DNA from 2 places in the Streptomyces angustmyceticus genome. Region 1 is predicted to be linked to the other one. Evidence: riboswitches for the same ligand, from Rfam matches in the RefSeq annotation. Region 1 holds a riboswitch; the other holds the start of a gene.
The links. A riboswitch is a leader RNA that binds a small molecule or an ion and turns the genes downstream of it on or off. The one in region 1 is predicted to bind S-adenosylmethionine.
Positions count from the first base shown of each region.

Region 2: another riboswitch for S-adenosylmethionine. It lies ahead of K7396_RS26470 (aminotransferase class V-fold PLP-dependent enzyme); the one in region 1 lies ahead of thrC (threonine synthase).

Region 1 is NZ_CP082945.1:3,371,843-3,379,881, reverse strand. Features, by position in the region: gene K7396_RS15095 (glucosyl-3-phosphoglycerate synthase) at 1-881, opposite strand, end outside; SAM riboswitch class I at 1,051-1,211, shown strand; gene thrC (threonine synthase) at 1,229-2,512, shown strand; gene K7396_RS15085 (MoaD/ThiS family protein) at 2,590-2,868, shown strand; gene K7396_RS15080 (cold-shock protein) at 3,292-3,495, shown strand; gene groL (chaperonin GroEL) at 3,836-5,461, shown strand; gene K7396_RS15070 (hypothetical protein) at 5,568-5,864, opposite strand; gene K7396_RS15065 (hypothetical protein) at 5,916-6,965, opposite strand; gene K7396_RS15060 (DUF397 domain-containing protein) at 7,222-7,548, opposite strand; partial or broken gene K7396_RS15055 (helix-turn-helix domain-containing protein) at 7,532-8,039, opposite strand, start outside.
Region 2 is NZ_CP082945.1:5,924,393-5,932,431, forward strand. Features, by position in the region: gene qcrB (cytochrome bc1 complex cytochrome b subunit) at 1-1,296, shown strand, start outside; gene trpD (anthranilate phosphoribosyltransferase) at 1,436-2,500, shown strand; SAM riboswitch class IV at 2,592-2,709, shown strand; gene K7396_RS26470 (aminotransferase class V-fold PLP-dependent enzyme) at 2,892-4,271, shown strand; gene K7396_RS26475 (GNAT family N-acetyltransferase) at 4,530-5,018, opposite strand; gene K7396_RS26480 (Lrp/AsnC family transcriptional regulator) at 5,346-5,627, opposite strand; gene K7396_RS26485 (rhomboid family intramembrane serine protease) at 5,624-6,304, opposite strand; gene K7396_RS26490 (hypothetical protein) at 6,598-6,837, shown strand; gene K7396_RS26495 (NYN domain-containing protein) at 6,856-8,039, shown strand, end outside.

The DNA.
Region 1 (8,039 bases):
ACGAAGGTCTGGTCGACGCGGTCGAACTGGGTGAGGCGGGGGCGGACCAGGTGGCCGCGGGCCAGGCGGAGTTGGGCGGTGCGGTAGATGGCGGCGGCCATCCGGCCGAGGGCCTGGCCGTCCTGGTGGCGGTGTTTGCGGACGCCGACGTCGACCTGGGCGAGGGCGTCGAGGCCGACGGTGTGCAGGGCGTCGACGAGCAGGCCGAGCTCGACGCCGTAGCCGACCGGGAACGGCAGGCGCTCCAGGAGGGAGCGGCGGGCCGCGTACTCGCCGCCGAGGGGCTGGACGAAGCCGGCCAGCTGCGGCCAGTGGAGGTTGAGGAGCGGGCGGGCGACCAGCTCGGTGACCCGGCCGCCCTGGCCGGCGCCGGCGTCCTGGGCGCCGGTCTCCAGCGGGCGGTCGTACATCGCCTTCACGAACTGGACGTCCGGCTCCGTCAGCAGCGGGCCGATGATCCCGGAGACGAAGGAGGCGGAGAACTCGCGCAGGTCGGCGTCGATGAAGCAGATGAGGTCGCCGGTGGTGGCCAGCAGGGAGCGCCACAGCACCTCGCCCTTGCCGGGGAGGGCGGGCAGCCGCGGCAGGACGCTGTCGCGGTGGACGACCCGGGCTCCGGCCGCCGCGGCGACCTCGGCGGTGCGGTCGGTGGAGCCGGAGTCCAGCACCACCAGCTCGTCGACGAGCGGGACCGGGCCGGTCATCAGCTCGGCGCGGATCACCGCCACGATCGCCCCGACGGTGGCCTCCTCGTCGAGCGCCGGCAGGACGACGCTGACCGTGCGGCCCGTCTGGCGCTTCGCCTCCAGCAGCTGTTCCAGCGGGCGGTCCGCGGCGGACCAGGAGCGGCTGCGCAGCCAGCCCTCCACCTCTTCCAGCACGTCTACGACTCCTCGGTCGCCGCCGGTGGGCGGCCTCTGTGATCCATCTCGCGGTTCGGACGACTATCTCAACCGTCAGTGCCTTCGGTTACAGTCTTGAACAACGCGGATGACCGTCGCATGTCGGGGTCCGCGCCACAAACGCCTGGGTTTCGGCCCAGCGCCATACCGCTCATCCAGAGGGGCAGAGGGATACGGCCCGTTGAAGCCCCGGCAACCCTCCAGCCGGTCTTGCCGCACGGACGATGATCGTCCCCGCGCGCGAGGCTCCCGGCTAGGGAAGGTGCCAAATCCGTCTCGTGGCGAGATTCGCCGCGAGGAAGATGAGGAGAAAGGGCCTCGCCTCCATGGCTGTGCAAGTCACCGAAAACACCCCCACCGTCGCTCTGGGCCCCGCTGTCGCCCTGTCCTGCCGCGAGTGCGGGCAGCGCAACCCGCTCGGCCCGATCTTCGCGTGCCAGGACTGTTTCGGGCCGCTCGAAGTCGCGTACGACCTGCCGAGCGGCGACCCCGAGAGCCTGCGGAAGCAGATCGAGGCCGGTCCGGACAACATCTGGCGCTACGCCCCGCTGCTGCCCGTCCCCGCCGACGTGGCCGACAAGCCCAACCTGAACCCCGGCTTCACCAAGCTGGTCAAGGCCGACCGGCTCGCCGCCGAGCTGGGCGTCACCGGCGGTCTGTACGTCAAGGACGACTCCGGCAACCCGACGCACTCCTTCAAGGACCGCGTCGTGGCGATCGCCGTCGAGGCCGCCCGCGCCTTCGGCTTCACCACGCTGTCCTGCTCCTCGACCGGCAACCTCGCCGGCGCGGTCGGCGCCGCGGCGCGCCGGGCCGGCTTCAAGTCCTGCGTGTTCATCCCGCACGACCTGGAGGCCGGCAAGGTCGTCATGGCCGCGGTCTACGGCGGTGACCTGGTCGGCATCGAAGGCAACTACGACGACGTCAACCGCTTCTGCTCGGAGCTCATCGGCGACCCGCTGGGCGAGGGCTGGGGCTTCGTCAACGTCAATCTGCGCCCCTACTACGGCGAGGGTTCCAAGACGCTCGCCTACGAGATCTGCGAGCAGCTGGGCTGGCGGCTCCCGGACCAGATCGTCATCCCGATCGCGTCCGGCTCGCAGCTCACCAAGATCGACAAGGGGCTCAAGGAGCTGATCGCCCTCGGCCTGGTCGAGGACAAGCCGTACAAGATCTTCGGCGCCCAGGCGGAGGGCTGCTCGCCGGTGTCCGCGGCCTTCAAGGCCGGGCACGACGTGGTCCGGCCGCAGAAGCCGAAGACCATCGCCAAGTCGCTGGCGATCGGCAACCCGGCCGACGGCCCCTACGTGCTCGACATCGCCCGGCGCACCGGCGGCGCGGTCGAGGACGTCGACGACGAGCAGGTCGTGGACGCGATCAAGCTGCTGGCCAGGACGGAGGGCATCTTCGCGGAGACCGCGGGCGGCGTGACCGTCGGTGTGACCAAGAAGTTGATCGAGGAGGGTCTGCTCGACCCGTCCCTGACCACCGTCGTCCTCAACACCGGTGACGGCCTCAAGACGCTGGACGCGGTCGCCCCGACCTCCGGGCCCACGGCCACGATCCGTCCGGACCTGGACGCGTTCCGCGCGGCCGGCCTGGCCGGCTGAGGCCGCCGGTCCCGTCCGCGCACGGGGCCGCGCCACCGCCCCCGCACTCGTACTCCGCACCACCGGAAGGCATCACCATGAGCGTCAAGGTCCGCATCCCCACCATCCTCCGTACGTACACCGGCGGTCAGGCCGAGGTCGCCGCCGAGGGCGCGACCCTCTCCGAGGTGATCGCCGACCTGGAGCAGAACCACCAGGGCATCGCGGCCCGTGTGCTGGACGACGCCGGCAAGCTGCGCCGCTTCGTGAACGTGTACGTCAACGACGACGATGTGCGCTTCGAGCAGGGCCTGGAGACGCCGACCCCCGACGGCGCGGGCGTCTCCATCATTCCGGCGGTGGCCGGCGGGTGCTGATTTGCGCCAACTCTTCTCCTGCTTGACCGGAATTGCCCCGTCCGCCAGAAAGCGGACGGGGCAATTCCATGTTGTTAAAGGGGATACCATTGAGGTGATACCCCGGCGCTATCGCGCATGCGTGTGCCGAACGCATATGAGAACGGGGTCAGTTGTGCCCAAAGTGTGCGCAGCATTTGTCGCTTAAGTGCGCTATGCCCGGCCCGGCTTGCCCGGGAGAACCGGGATTTCACCTGATATTGCCGATTCCCCGGCCCCAGAATTCTCGTCCGATTGACCTGTTGCGCTGGGCATCTGTGCAGATACATTCAGCGGCGGTCGACGCGTTCCGGCGCACACCCCACGGGCCTTTCGCGGGGTGAGGTCTGACCCGGGTCCGCGGAGTGCGGTCCTGCGCAAGGGCCAGTAATAGGGGAGTTAGGCATGGCTCAGGGCACCGTCAAGTGGTTCAACGCGGAGAAGGGGTACGGCTTCATCGCGGTCGACGGTGGTGCGGATGTTTTCGTCCACTACAGCGCGATCCAGATGGACGGCTACCGCACCCTTGAGGAGGGTCAGCGGGTCGAGTTCGAGATCTCGCAGGGCCAGAAGGGGCCGCAGGCGGACATGGTCCGGGTGGCCGGCTGAGGCGCCGACCGACTGCTGCGTCGTGAAGGCCCGCACCCCGCGAGGGGTGCGGGCCTTCTGCTGTCCGCCGGCGGTCGCGGGCGCCCGTCCCGGGGTGCCCGCTCGCACCCGCCGGACGGCCGCCGCCGGGAGACGCATCCATGAAGCCGCCTTGCACTCGCGGGGTGCGAGTGCTAATCATTGCGTTAGCACTCTCCCAGTGAGAGTGACAATGAAGGACCGGGTCGGTGAGGCCCGTAGGCCGGGTGGGGCAAGGAACCGCCGCGGGTCTGCAGGTCGTCCGTCGCGGGCGCCAGCGCGGTCCGGAGCAATCCACCCCAGTCCGGGAGGACCACTTCACATGGCCAAGATCATCGCGTTCGACGAGGAGGCACGGCGCGGTCTCGAGCGCGGGATGAACCAGCTCGCCGACGCCGTCAAGGTCACCCTCGGCCCCAAGGGCCGCAACGTCGTCCTCGAGAAGAAGTGGGGCGCCCCCACGATCACCAACGATGGTGTGTCCATCGCCAAGGAGATCGAGCTCGAGGACCCGTACGAGAAGATCGGCGCCGAGCTGGTCAAGGAGGTCGCGAAGAAGACGGACGACGTCGCCGGTGACGGCACGACGACCGCGACCGTCCTGGCCCAGGCTCTGGTCCGCGAGGGCCTGCGCAACGTCGCCGCCGGCGCCAACCCGATGGCCCTCAAGCGCGGCATCGAGCGCGCCGTCGAGGCCGTCTCCGCCGCCCTGCTGGAGCAGGCCAAGGACGTGGAGACCAAGGAGCAGATCGCTTCGACCGCCTCCATCTCCGCCGCCGACACCCAGATCGGCGAGCTGATCGCCGAGGCCATGGACAAGGTCGGCAAGGAAGGCGTCATCACCGTCGAGGAGTCCCAGACCTTCGGTCTGGAGCTGGAGCTCACCGAGGGTATGCGCTTCGACAAGGGCTACATCTCGGCGTACTTCGCGACCGACATGGAGCGCATGGAAGCCGCGCTCGACGACCCGTACATCCTGATCGTCAACTCCAAGATCAGCAGCGTGAAGGACCTGCTGCCGCTCCTGGAGAAGGTCATGCAGTCCGGCAAGCCGCTGCTGATCATCGCCGAGGACGTCGAGGGCGAGGCCCTGTCGACCCTGGTCGTCAACAAGATCCGTGGCACCTTCAAGTCCGTCGCCGTCAAGGCCCCGGGCTTCGGTGACCGCCGCAAGGCCATGCTCGGCGACATCGCCATCCTCACCGGTGGCACGGTCATCTCCGAGGAGGTCGGCCTCAAGCTGGAGAACGCCGGTCTGGAGCTCCTCGGCCGCGCCCGCAAGGTCGTCATCACCAAGGACGAGACCACCATCGTCGACGGTGCCGGTGACAGCGAGCAGGTCCAGGGCCGCGTCAACCAGATCCGCGCCGAGATCGAGAACAGCGACTCGGACTACGACCGCGAGAAGCTCCAGGAGCGTCTGGCGAAGCTGGCCGGCGGCGTGGCCGTCATCAAGGCCGGTGCCGCCACCGAGGTCGAGCTCAAGGAGCGCAAGCACCGCATCGAGGACGCCGTTCGCAACGCGAAGGCGGCCGTCGAGGAGGGCATCGTCGCCGGCGGTGGCGTGGCCCTGCTGCAGGCTTCCTCGGTCTTCGAGAAGCTGGAGCTCGACGGTGACGAGGCCACCGGCGCCAACGCCGTGAAGCTCGCCCTGGAGGCCCCGCTCAAGCAGATCTCCGTCAACGGCGGCCTTGAGGGCGGCGTTGTCGTGGAGAAGGTGCGCAACCTGCCCGTGGGTCACGGCCTCAACGCCGCGACCGGCGACTACGTCGACATGATCGCCGAAGGCATCATCGACCCGGCCAAGGTCACGCGCTCCGCGCTGCAGAACGCCGCCTCCATCGCGGCGCTCTTCCTCACCACCGAGGCCGTCATCGCCGACAAGCCGGAGAAGGCCGCTGCCGCGGGCGCTCCGGGCGGCATGCCGGGCGGTGACATGGACTTCTGATCCCCCGCGGATCAGACGCTGGTCCTCCCGGACCGCACGTCCAGACGTACGTCGGGGCGGCACCTCCTTCACGGGGGTGCCGCCCCGGCGGCGTTTTCGGGGGTCTCTATCGACGGCGGACGATGAGGCAGCCCGCGAGGCTCAGGGCCCCCGCCACGGACAGCGCTGCCGCGCCGCAGAGGGTGGCCGGTGCGGGCGGGGCGTCGCGGTCGAGGGTGCTTTCGAAGACGACCTGGGTCAGGACATTGCCGTGCGGCCCGGAGCCGTGCAGCGCGGGCAGCGGCGGGAACGGGGGCGGCGTCTCGCCCCACAGGATCAGTGCCACCCCGCCGGCGGCCAGTACGAGAACCGCGAGGGCCACGATCAGCCTGGCGCGCCAGGGGCGCCGTAATCGGATCAGCATGGCGCCGACCCTACCGACCGCCACTGACAGCCGCGCCCCGGTGCGGCGGGATCACGGTCGGCCGGTGGCGGGCTTGCCGCCGCTGGATGCCGGTGGCCGTGCGACCGCGCGCAGACCCTCCACACGGGCGCGGACCTGTGCGGCCGTCGCCTCCCCCGCGCGACGCCGCCGGTCGTCCGGTGGAGCCTCGCCCCGGCACGGGCCGCAGATGCCCCCGGGGAGCGCGGCGGGCCGCCCCGGGGTACGGCAGACGGTGCACTCCATGATCCTCAGGGGCCCGGAAGACGGCTCACGGGCCCGGCCCGGCTCAGCGGTCTCGGGCGGCATTTTGGCGAGCAGCCGGGAGCGGGCGAGCCGGCCCGGGTGGTGGATGTGCGGCGGCAGCCCGGGGGTCAGGGCGGACAGGGGCTGGTCGCGGGTCGCGCCGCGCGCCAGCCATTCCTCCGCGAACGCTTCGAGGGACGCGCAGTCGTCGGCGGACAGCGTCATACGGGGTTCGGCACGGCCGAGAGCGGCGAGGGCGGCGTAGCCGGGGGATCGCGGTCGGCGGGCGCGGTCGTGGGTGCGGTCGTGGGTGTGTGGGCCCTCCGGGCGCGGTGGACCGGCGGTGGGAGGTGGGGCGGAGGCGGATGGCGGGTGCGGGACGGAGGCGGGTGGCCGGTGCGGGGCGGCACCGTCCTCGTCGGTCGACGGAACGTTCCCGGCGCATAAGGCCATCCACCAGGCGTCGTCCCGTGGCGTGCGCGAGAAGTACGTACGCGTCACCCAGAGCGGACTGCCGCCGTCACTCGTGTGTGTCTCGGTGACCCGCCGCAGATGACCGGCCTCCGAGAGACGGCGGAGCGCGGTCCGCAGGGCGCACTGCCCGTAGTCCGGCAACACCTTGGCCAGCGTCTTCACGGAGATGTCGGCACCCTCGGGCAGCCGGTCGAGGTAGGCGGCGATGGACGCCTCACGACGGGGGAGGTGCGCGAAGTCGCCGGGCCGGGAGGGGCGTTGTGCGGGCGCTGCGCGCTTGCCGTAGCCGGGGCGGGCGGAGGGGTGGTCGCGGTGGGGGCGTGCGGACGCGCACGGGGCAGCGTTAGAGTCTTCGGAAGCCACGAGATCGCCTTTTCGATCTTGATGGTCAGACCCCGGTCGGTGTTGGTAGCACCTGCCGGGGTTGTTTGTTGCTGGGCACGCTAGACCGGGGCGACGTGATGTCGCAAGCCGGTCACGGAATGTCATCCGCGCTGGTGCGTGCGGGAGTTGGCGGCTCGGGGGAGGGTGGGTGGGTTACTTCCGTCCACCCGTTCCTTGGAAAGAGGGCTCGGGGTCCGCGGCTTGAGCCCCGGGCCCCGAGCGGGCGTCGCGCGCCCTAGAGGGAGCTGGACTTGATGCCCTCGATGAACGCTTCCCACGCCGGTGCCCGGAACGCGAGCGCCGGACCGTCCGGGTCCTTGGAGTCACGGACGGGCACGATGCCGGGGTGGTCGTCGGAGACCTCCAGGCAGTCGCCGCCTTCGCCGCCGCTGTGGGTGGACTTGCGCCAGGTGGCGACCTCTAGGCAGTTGCCACCTTCGCCGCCGCTGTAGCTGGACTTGTGCCAGGTGGCGATTTCGAGGCAGTTGCCACCGTCGCCGCCGCTGTAGCTGGACTTGTGCCAGGTGGCGGTGCTCAGGTCGTACTCAGGGCTGATCTTCATGCGCGTAATCCTCCGCCACTGATTCGATCAGGGCCAGGGAATCTTGGGGTGACAGTGCGCTGGCCCCTACCAAATCGTAGGCCAGTGCGTGGCGGGCGACGATCGCCGGACCGTCCTCAAGCAACCCCATTTCTGGACCTTCGATGTACGCGAGCGAAGGAGCGTCGGTGAACGCCATCAACTTGAGCGCGCTGATCATGGCCGCATGGCCCCCTGCGCTGAACGGCAACACCTGCACGATGACCCGATGCTTCCGGATCAACTCCGCCATGTGCCACAACGCCTCCGCCATCACCACCGGGCCGCCGGTCTTGCGGCGCAACACGGCCTCGTCCAGCACCACCCACAACAACGGGGTTGTTGGATGGTCGAGAAGGTGCGCGCGTTCGAGTCGTGCCGTGACCGTCTCCTCGATCACGTCTTCCGGCGCCGTCGGCTGGTAGGCGCGGCAAACCGCCCCACGCGTACGCCTTCGTCTGCAACAGCCCCGG
Region 2 (8,039 bases), 2.6 Mb from region 1:
CGCCAGATCCACCACTGGGCCGCGCTGGTCTTCCTGGCCGCGATGATGGTCCACATGATGCGGGTGTTCTTCACCGGCGCCTTCCGCAAGCCGCGCGAGGTCAACTGGCTGTTCGGCTTCCTGCTGTTCGTGCTGGGCATGTTCACCGGCTTCACCGGCTACTCGCTCCCCGACGACCTGCTCTCCGGCACCGGTGTGCGGTTCATCGAGGGCGTCATCCTGGCGATGCCGCTGGTCGGCTCGTACCTGCAGTTCTTCATCTTCGGCGGGGAGTTCCCGGGACACGACATCATCCCGCGGTTCTTCACGGTGCACGTCCTGCTGCTGCCGGGCATCATGCTCGGCCTGCTGGTGGCGCACCTGATCCTGGTCTTCTACCACAAGCACACCCAGTTCCCGGGTGCCGGCAAGACCAACAACAACGTCGTGGGCATGCCGCTGCTGCCGGTCTACATGGCCAAGGCCGGAGGCTTCTTCTTCCTGGTCTTCGGTGTGATCGCCGCGATCGCCGCGATCGCCAGCATCAACCCGGTGTGGGCCATCGGCCCGTACCGCCCCGACCAGGTGTCCACCGGCGCCCAGCCCGACTGGTACATGGGCTTCGCCGAGGGTCTGGTGCGTGTCATGCCGGGCTGGGAGTGGAACTTCTGGGGCCACACCGTCAACTTCGGCGTGCTGATCCCGATCCTGGTCTTCCCGCTGGTCCTGGTCGCGATCGCGGTCTACCCGTTCGTCGAGTCCTGGGTCCGCGGCGACAAGCGCGAGCACCACATCCTGGACCGCCCGCGCAACGTCCCGACCCGTACCGGCTTCGGCGTCGCCTGGCTGATCGCGTACTTCGTGATGCTGATCGGTGGCGGCAACGACCTGTGGGCCACGCACTTCCACCTGTCGATCAACTCGATCACCTGGTTCGTCCGGATCGCGTTCTTCGTCGGGCCGGTGCTGGGCTTCATCGCCACCAAGCGGATCTGCCTGGGTCTGCAGCGGCGCGACAAGGACAAGGTGCTGCACGGCCGCGAGTCCGGCATCATCAAGCGCCTGCCGCACGGTGAGTTCATCGAGGTCCACGAGCCGCTCGACCAGGAGCAGCTGCACGTGCTCACCCAGCACGAGCAGCCCGCCCCGATCGAGCTCGGCCCGGAGGTCGACGAGAACGGTGTGGCACGCAAGGTGTCGCGCTCGCAGAAGCTGCGCGCCAAGCTCTCCAAGAGCTACTACGGCGAGGACAACGTCATCGCCAAGCCCACGGTCGAGGAGTACAAGGAGATCACCAGCGGCCACGGCCACCACTGATCACCTCGGCGCCTCGTAGCGCACCGTAGGAGTACGCCACCCAAAGGGCCCTGTCCGCTGAGCGGACGGGGCCCTTCGGCCTGCCCGGCGGCTCGATAGGGTGAACGCACAAGCAGGAGACAAATCAGGAGTGTGGACCATGAACGTTGCGACCCCCCTCGGCGGCGACAGCGTGGCGGCCCACACCTGGCCCGGCGTCCTCAACGCCCTGCTCGACGGCCGGGACCTCGCCGCGGAGGACACCGCGTGGGCGATGGACCGGATCATGCGGGGCGAGGCCAGCGACGCCCAGATCGCCGGCTTCGCGGTGGCACTGCGGGCCAAGGGCGAGACCGTCGCCGAGATCTCCGGGCTCGTCCGGACCATGTACGAGCACGCCCGGCTGATCGAGGTTCCGGGACCGACCGTGGACATCGTCGGCACCGGCGGCGACGGCGCCAAGACCGTCAACATCTCCACGATGTCCTCGATCGTGGTGGCCGGCACCGGCGCCCGGGTCGTCAAGCACGGCAACCGCGCGGCGTCCTCGGCCAGCGGCGCCTCCGACGTCCTGGAGAAGCTCGGCGTCAACCTCGACCTCACCCCCCGGCGGGTCACCGAGGTCGCCCAGGAGGCGGGCATCACCTTCTGCTTCGCGGTGAAGTTCCACCCCTCGCTGCGGCACGTCGCCAACGCCCGCGCCCAGCTCGGCATCCGCACCACGTTCAACGTGCTGGGCCCACTGACCAACCCCGCCAAGGTCCGCGCCCAGGCCACCGGCGTCGCGGACGCGCGGATGGCACCGATCCTGGCCGGGGTGCTCGCCGAGCGCGGCTCGTCGGCGCTGGTCTTCCGCGGCGACGACGGCCTCGACGAGCTGACCACCACCGCGACCTCCCGGGTCTGGATCGTCCGGGACGGCACGGTGCGCGAGGAGTCCTTCGACCCTCGGGACGTGGGGATCCCCCTGGTGCCGGTGGAGGCGCTGCGCGGCGCGGACGCCTCGTACAACGCGGAGGTGGCCCGCCGGCTGCTGGACGGGGAGACCGGCCCGGTGCGTGACGCGGTGCTGCTGAACTCCGCGGCGGCGCTGGTCGCGCTGGAACCCGCCGACGCCCCGCTGGCCCAGCAGATCAGGGCCGGCATCGACCGGGCCGCCACGGCCATCGACTCCGGAGCGGCCCGCCAGGCCCTGGAACGCTGGGTGACCGCCAGCAACACCTGAGCGCGCGGTCACGCAGCGTGTGACGCAAGCCCCGTTCCGCCATCCGGACCGGGGCTTGCGCGATGTTGCCCTTGTGGCATGATTCTGCGCAGGTCACGAGTGACAGCGACGCAGGCCCCGGCCCGCTGTCCGGCAACCCTCCTTCCGTGGCGGGGTGCCCCGGGTGATGACCAGGCCGTAGGCAGCGAGGTCTGCGGCAAGCGCGGATCCCTCGCCAGGGATCCTGGTCCTCGAGGGAGAACTTCCGTGAATCAGCGAATGCGATAGGGCTCGACGGCCCCTTTTCCGCATCCCCTTTTTCTCTCCGCTGCGGCGCCCTGCCCGTGCGCCCCCGCGCACCCGACGCGCTCCGCCCCGCAGCGAATTCACTTGCCTCTTACGGGAGTTCGCCATGTCTGTTTCCGCCGTTGCCGCCGACCGCTCCGTCTGTGCCCCGCTGCCCGTCCTCGGCCGGGACGTCCTCGTCCCGCTGGTGACCGGCGGCGAGGTCGACTACGCCGCGCTGGACTACGCCGCCAGCGCCCCCGCGCTGCAGCGGGTCTGGGACGACGTGGCGGCCTACGCCCCGTACTACGGCAGCGTGCACCGCGGCGCCGGGTACCTCTCGCAGCTCTCCACCGACCTCTTCGAGAACAGCCGCCGCACCATCGAGAAGTTCCTCGGCTGCGGCACCGAGGACCAGGTGGTCTTCACCCGCTCGACCACCGACTCCCTCAACCTGCTCGCCTCCGTCCTCCCGCAGGACACCCGGGTGTTCGTCTTCGAGACCGAGCACCACGCCTCCCTGCTGCCGTGGGAGCAGCGCGCGGACACCACCGTGACCTACCTCGACGCGCCCCGCACCCCGCGGCAGGCGGTCGACACCCTGGAGAAGGCACTGGCCGAGCGCGACCCCTACGGGCCGGCGCTGGTCTGTGTGACCGGTGCGTCCAACGTCACCGGTGAACTGTGGCCGGTGCGGGAGCTGGCGGCCGCCGCGCACGCGCACGGCGCGCGGATCGTGCTGGACGCGGCCCAGCTCGTCCCGCACCACCCCGTGGACATCGCCGAACTGGACGTCGACTGGGTCGCCTTCTCCGGCCACAAGCTGTACGCGCCGTTCGGCGCCGGCGTGCTGGCCGGCCGCGCGGACTGGCTGCAGGCCGCCGACCCCTACCTGGCCGGCGGCGGCGCCAGCCGCAAGGTCTCCCGGCGCACGGACGGGGGCGTCGACGTCGAGTGGCACACCACCGCCGCCCGGCACGAGGCCGGTTCGCCCAACGTCATCGGCGCCTACGCCATCGCCTCCGCCTGCCAGGCCCTGACCGAGGCCGGCTTCGACGACCTGGTCGCCCGCGAACAGGACCTCATCGCCCGCCTCCGCGCCGGCCTGGCCGAGGTGCCCGAGGTCAACGTGCTCTCCCTCTTCGGCGACGACGCGGCACGCGTCGGCGTCCTCTCCTTCGTCGTCGAGGGCTGGAACAGCTCGCACTTCGCCGCCGCCCTGTCGGCCGAGTACGGCATCGGCGTCCGCGACGGCCTCTTCTGCGCCCACCCCCTCGTCCGCACCCTCCTCGGCAGCGCCCCCCAGGACCCCGGCGAGTGCGGCGCCCCCGACGCGGCCCCTGGCGAGAGCTCCCTCAACGCCATCCGCGTCAGCGTGGGCGTCGGCACGCCGGACGAGCATGTCGACCGCTTCGTCCACGCCGTCAAGGAACTGGTCACGAACGGCGCCCGCTGGAACTACCACACGGAGGACGGCCGTTGCGTGCCCGCGCGAAGCGCGGTGTGAATCCCACGTTTTTGTCTTTCCCGCCGTGGGGGTTGCTCGTCGTTTGCCGCCCGCTTCGCGGTGCGCCCGCCGTTGCGCCTGCGGCGGGCGGGGTCCGCTGCGCGGGGCTGTGGGTGCGGTGACGGGCCTGCGGGGCGGGTGTGTGGGACTGCTTCGCTTTACGTCCCACACACCCGCCCCTCCGGCCCGTCCCCTCCCGTGAGGGAGTAAGTGAAGGGGGGTGGGGTGGGGGCGGGGGTGGTAGTAGCTGTGCGGCCGCTACAGGTCGCGCCGGTGCCAGGTGCCGGGCTTGCCGCCGAGGTCGGTGGGGGCGGCCGGGCCGACCGGAGTGAAACCGGCCTTGGCGAGGACCCTCTGGGACGCGGCATTGTCGTGGGAGGTGGCCGCCCGCAGTGTGCGCAGCCCGTGCCGCGTGGCTGCCAGCCGGCACAGCTCCCGGACGGCAGTGGTCGCCACGCCGCGGCCGGCAACACGCTGCGCGACCCGGTAGCCGAGTTCAGCGGTGCCGTCCTCGAAGTCGTACAGGTTGAACCGGCCCAGCACCGCGCCGTCCTCGGCGACGAGCACGTAGAAGGCACTGATGCCGGCCTCTTGCTCGGCCAGCAAGGCGCTGTACCGGTCGGCGAACCGGTCGAAGAACGCGTCACCGCGGTCGGAGACCGAGGCGGCGAAGTAGGCGCGGTTCGCCAGCTCGAAGGCCAGTACCGCGGGCGCACAGCCGGCACACAGCCGCTTCAACTCGGACACGGCCCGACAGTACCCAGATGCCCCGCCGAGGCCACCCGACTTTCCCGCCCTGGCACTCCCCGATCCGCAGCCTGACTACCAGACGCACTCCCACCGGTCTTTTCCCCCACCCTCAACGGGAGGGGACGGGCCGGAGCGGGTGGGGTGCCGGACGTAAAGCAAAGCAGTCCGGCACCCCACCCGCGGAGGCCCGGCACCGGCACCCGAAACGCCCCGCGCAGCGGCAACGCCCGCCGCAGGCGCAACGCCGGGCGCACCGCGCAGCGGGCGGAACACGGCGGGAAGAACCCACGGCGGGAAAGCCGAAAACGTGGGAAAAAGCTTGGGCTACGCGTCGAGCCCAATCGCAAAGGCCGCCTCAAGGTCATGCTGCGAATACGTGCGGAACGCGATATGCGTCTCGGTGGAGGCGACTCCGGGGACCTTGCTGATGCGGCCGGGGATGACGTCGGCGAGGTCGTCGTGGGCGGCGACCCGCACCATCGCGATCAGGTCGTGGGCGCCGGTGACCGAGTAGACCTCGCTGACGCCTTCCAGCGCGGCGATCTTCTCGGCGATCTCCGGGATCTGGTCCACGTTGGTCTTGATGAGCACGATCGACGTGATCACGGCTGGCTCTCTCCCTCGGTCGCCCGGTCATCTCCCCTGGTGGCCCCCACACTATCCCTCCCGTAGCGGGCCCAGGCGTAGAGGAAGCCGAGGGTGAAGCCGACGACGTGGGCGAGGTAGGCGACGCCGGGGCCGCGGGGGTCGTCCTGGGCGGCCTGCCACTGCAGGACGAACCAGAACAGCAGGACGATCCAGGCGGGGAAGCGCAGCGGGAGGAAGAAGAGGAACGGGAAGACGCTGGTGACGCGGGCCGTGGGGAAGAGGAAGAGGAAGGCTCCCAGTACGCCGGAGATCGAGCCGGAGGCGCCCACCAGGGTCTGGCCCGAGGCGGCGTGGGCGGCCGCGTAGCCGAGCAGCGCGAGGTAGCCGATGATGAGGTAGAAGGCGGCGAACGGCAGCCTGCCCATGCGTGCCTCGGTCATTCCGCCGAAGACGTAGAGGAACAGCACGTTGCCGAGCAGGTGCAGCCAGCTGCCGTGCACGAACAACGCGGTGAGCGGGGTGATGAGCGCCCGTGCCGAACCGCTCCACAGCTCCAGCGGGATCACCCCCCACCGCTCGACATAGGCGGTCTGGGCCTTCAGCAGGGCGTCGCCGGTGCCGTATATCCGGTTCAGGCCGGAGGCGGGGCCGATCACGAAGACCGCACAGCACAGGCCGATCAGCACATTCGTCATCCGCGAGAACACCGCGGCCAGTGACCGGGTGGGGTGCGGAGGGCGGGGGAGGAGACCGGACGAGCGGGGAGAGCGGGGTGAGGGGGCCGGCACCGTCATGAGGTGATCATTGCCCAATGGGGGCATTCGGGACAGAGTGCCTCGCCGCGTCCCGGCACCTGGGCGGGCCCGCACCGGCCGCCCGTCAGGCCGTAGGGTTACGGGCAGTACTTTGCGTACTTCCGCGATCCGACGGCGCACCGCGTGAACCGCGCAGCAGCACGAGACCGACGAGCACGAAAGAGGACGACACGATGGCTGTTCCCCTGCCGACGGACGGGACCCGGTGGCGCTGCACGCTGTGCGGCAACCTCACGCGGTTCGATGTGACCCGCCGGTCCAAGGTCGTGGAGTACGTCCACCTGGACCTGGCCGGGGCGCCGACGGTGGAGGAGCGCGAGGTCCTCAGTGAGAGCATCGAGTCCGTGCGCTGCCGCTGGTGCAACGCGGTCGACCAGATCGAGCTGGTGGACCGTCCGGGCGCGAACGCCTGAGATCGGAGCGATGCAGCCGTGGTGGACCGTCCAGAAGGGGAGCCGGGGGAGCGGCGTGCCCAGGCACCGGAGGGTGCGGGCGACGAGGTGCTCGACCGTCCGCTGCCCGAGGGCGTACGGCGCCGTGTCGTGGCGCTCACCGCGGAGTCGTTCGGCGCGCTGTCCCTCGCCGAACTCCCGCCCCCGCTGCGGCAGTACGCCCGGTTCACCCCGACGCGTCGGGCGAAGTTCGCCGGCAACGCGATGGCCGCGGCGCTGGAGAGCGACGCGGTCTTCCGGCAGCGGATCGCGGGCAAGCTGCGCGAGGCGCAGTCGGAGCTGGTCGCGGCGCTGGAGCACGGCACCCCGCCCGCGGCGGCCGATCCGCTCGATGTCGCGGCGGCCGCCTATGTGCTGCGCCCCGAGGGCTGGGTCAAGCTCGTCGCGGCGGCCGGCGAGGAGGCGCAGCGGGCGCGCGCCGAGCGGGCCGGCGAGGAGGCCGAACGGGAGCTGGCCAGGCTGCGCGAGGAGCTGGCGCAGGCGCGCGGCGAGGCCCGTACGGAGGCCGACCGGATCCGGGTGGACCTGGACGCGGCCCGCAAGGAGAACGAGTCGCTGCGGCGCAAGCTGCGCAGCGCGCTGAGCGACGTCAAGCGCGGTGAGGCCGCGGTGCGCAAGGCCGAGGCGGCCGTCGCGGACGTACGGGACCGGGCGGCGACGGAGAAGACCGCGGCCGACAGTGAGGTGCGCCGGCTCAAGGCGCGGATCGCCGAGGCGGAGACGGCGCTGGAGACCAGCCGGCGCTCCGCCCGCGAGGGCCGCAGCGTCGAGGACATGCGGCTGCGGCTGCTGCTGGACACGGTCCTGGACGCGGCCCAGGGGCTGCGCCGCGAGCTGGCACTGCCGCCCGCCAGCGTCCACCCGGCGGACACCGTCGAGGCGGTCGCGCCGGGGCGGATGACGCCCAAGGACATCGCGGCGCGGGCGCTGTCGGAGACGGACCCGGCGCTGCTGGACCAGCTTCTGGCGCTGCCGCAGGCACATTTGGTGGTGGACGGCTACAACGTCACCAAAACCGGCTATCCGACCATGCCGCTGGACAAGCAGCGGCTGCGGCTGCTGGGCGGCCTCGCGGTGCTGGCGGCGCAGACCGGCGCGGAGATGACCTGTGTCTTCGACGGGGCGGAGCTGGCGGCCCCGGTGCTGCTCGCGCCGCCGCGCGG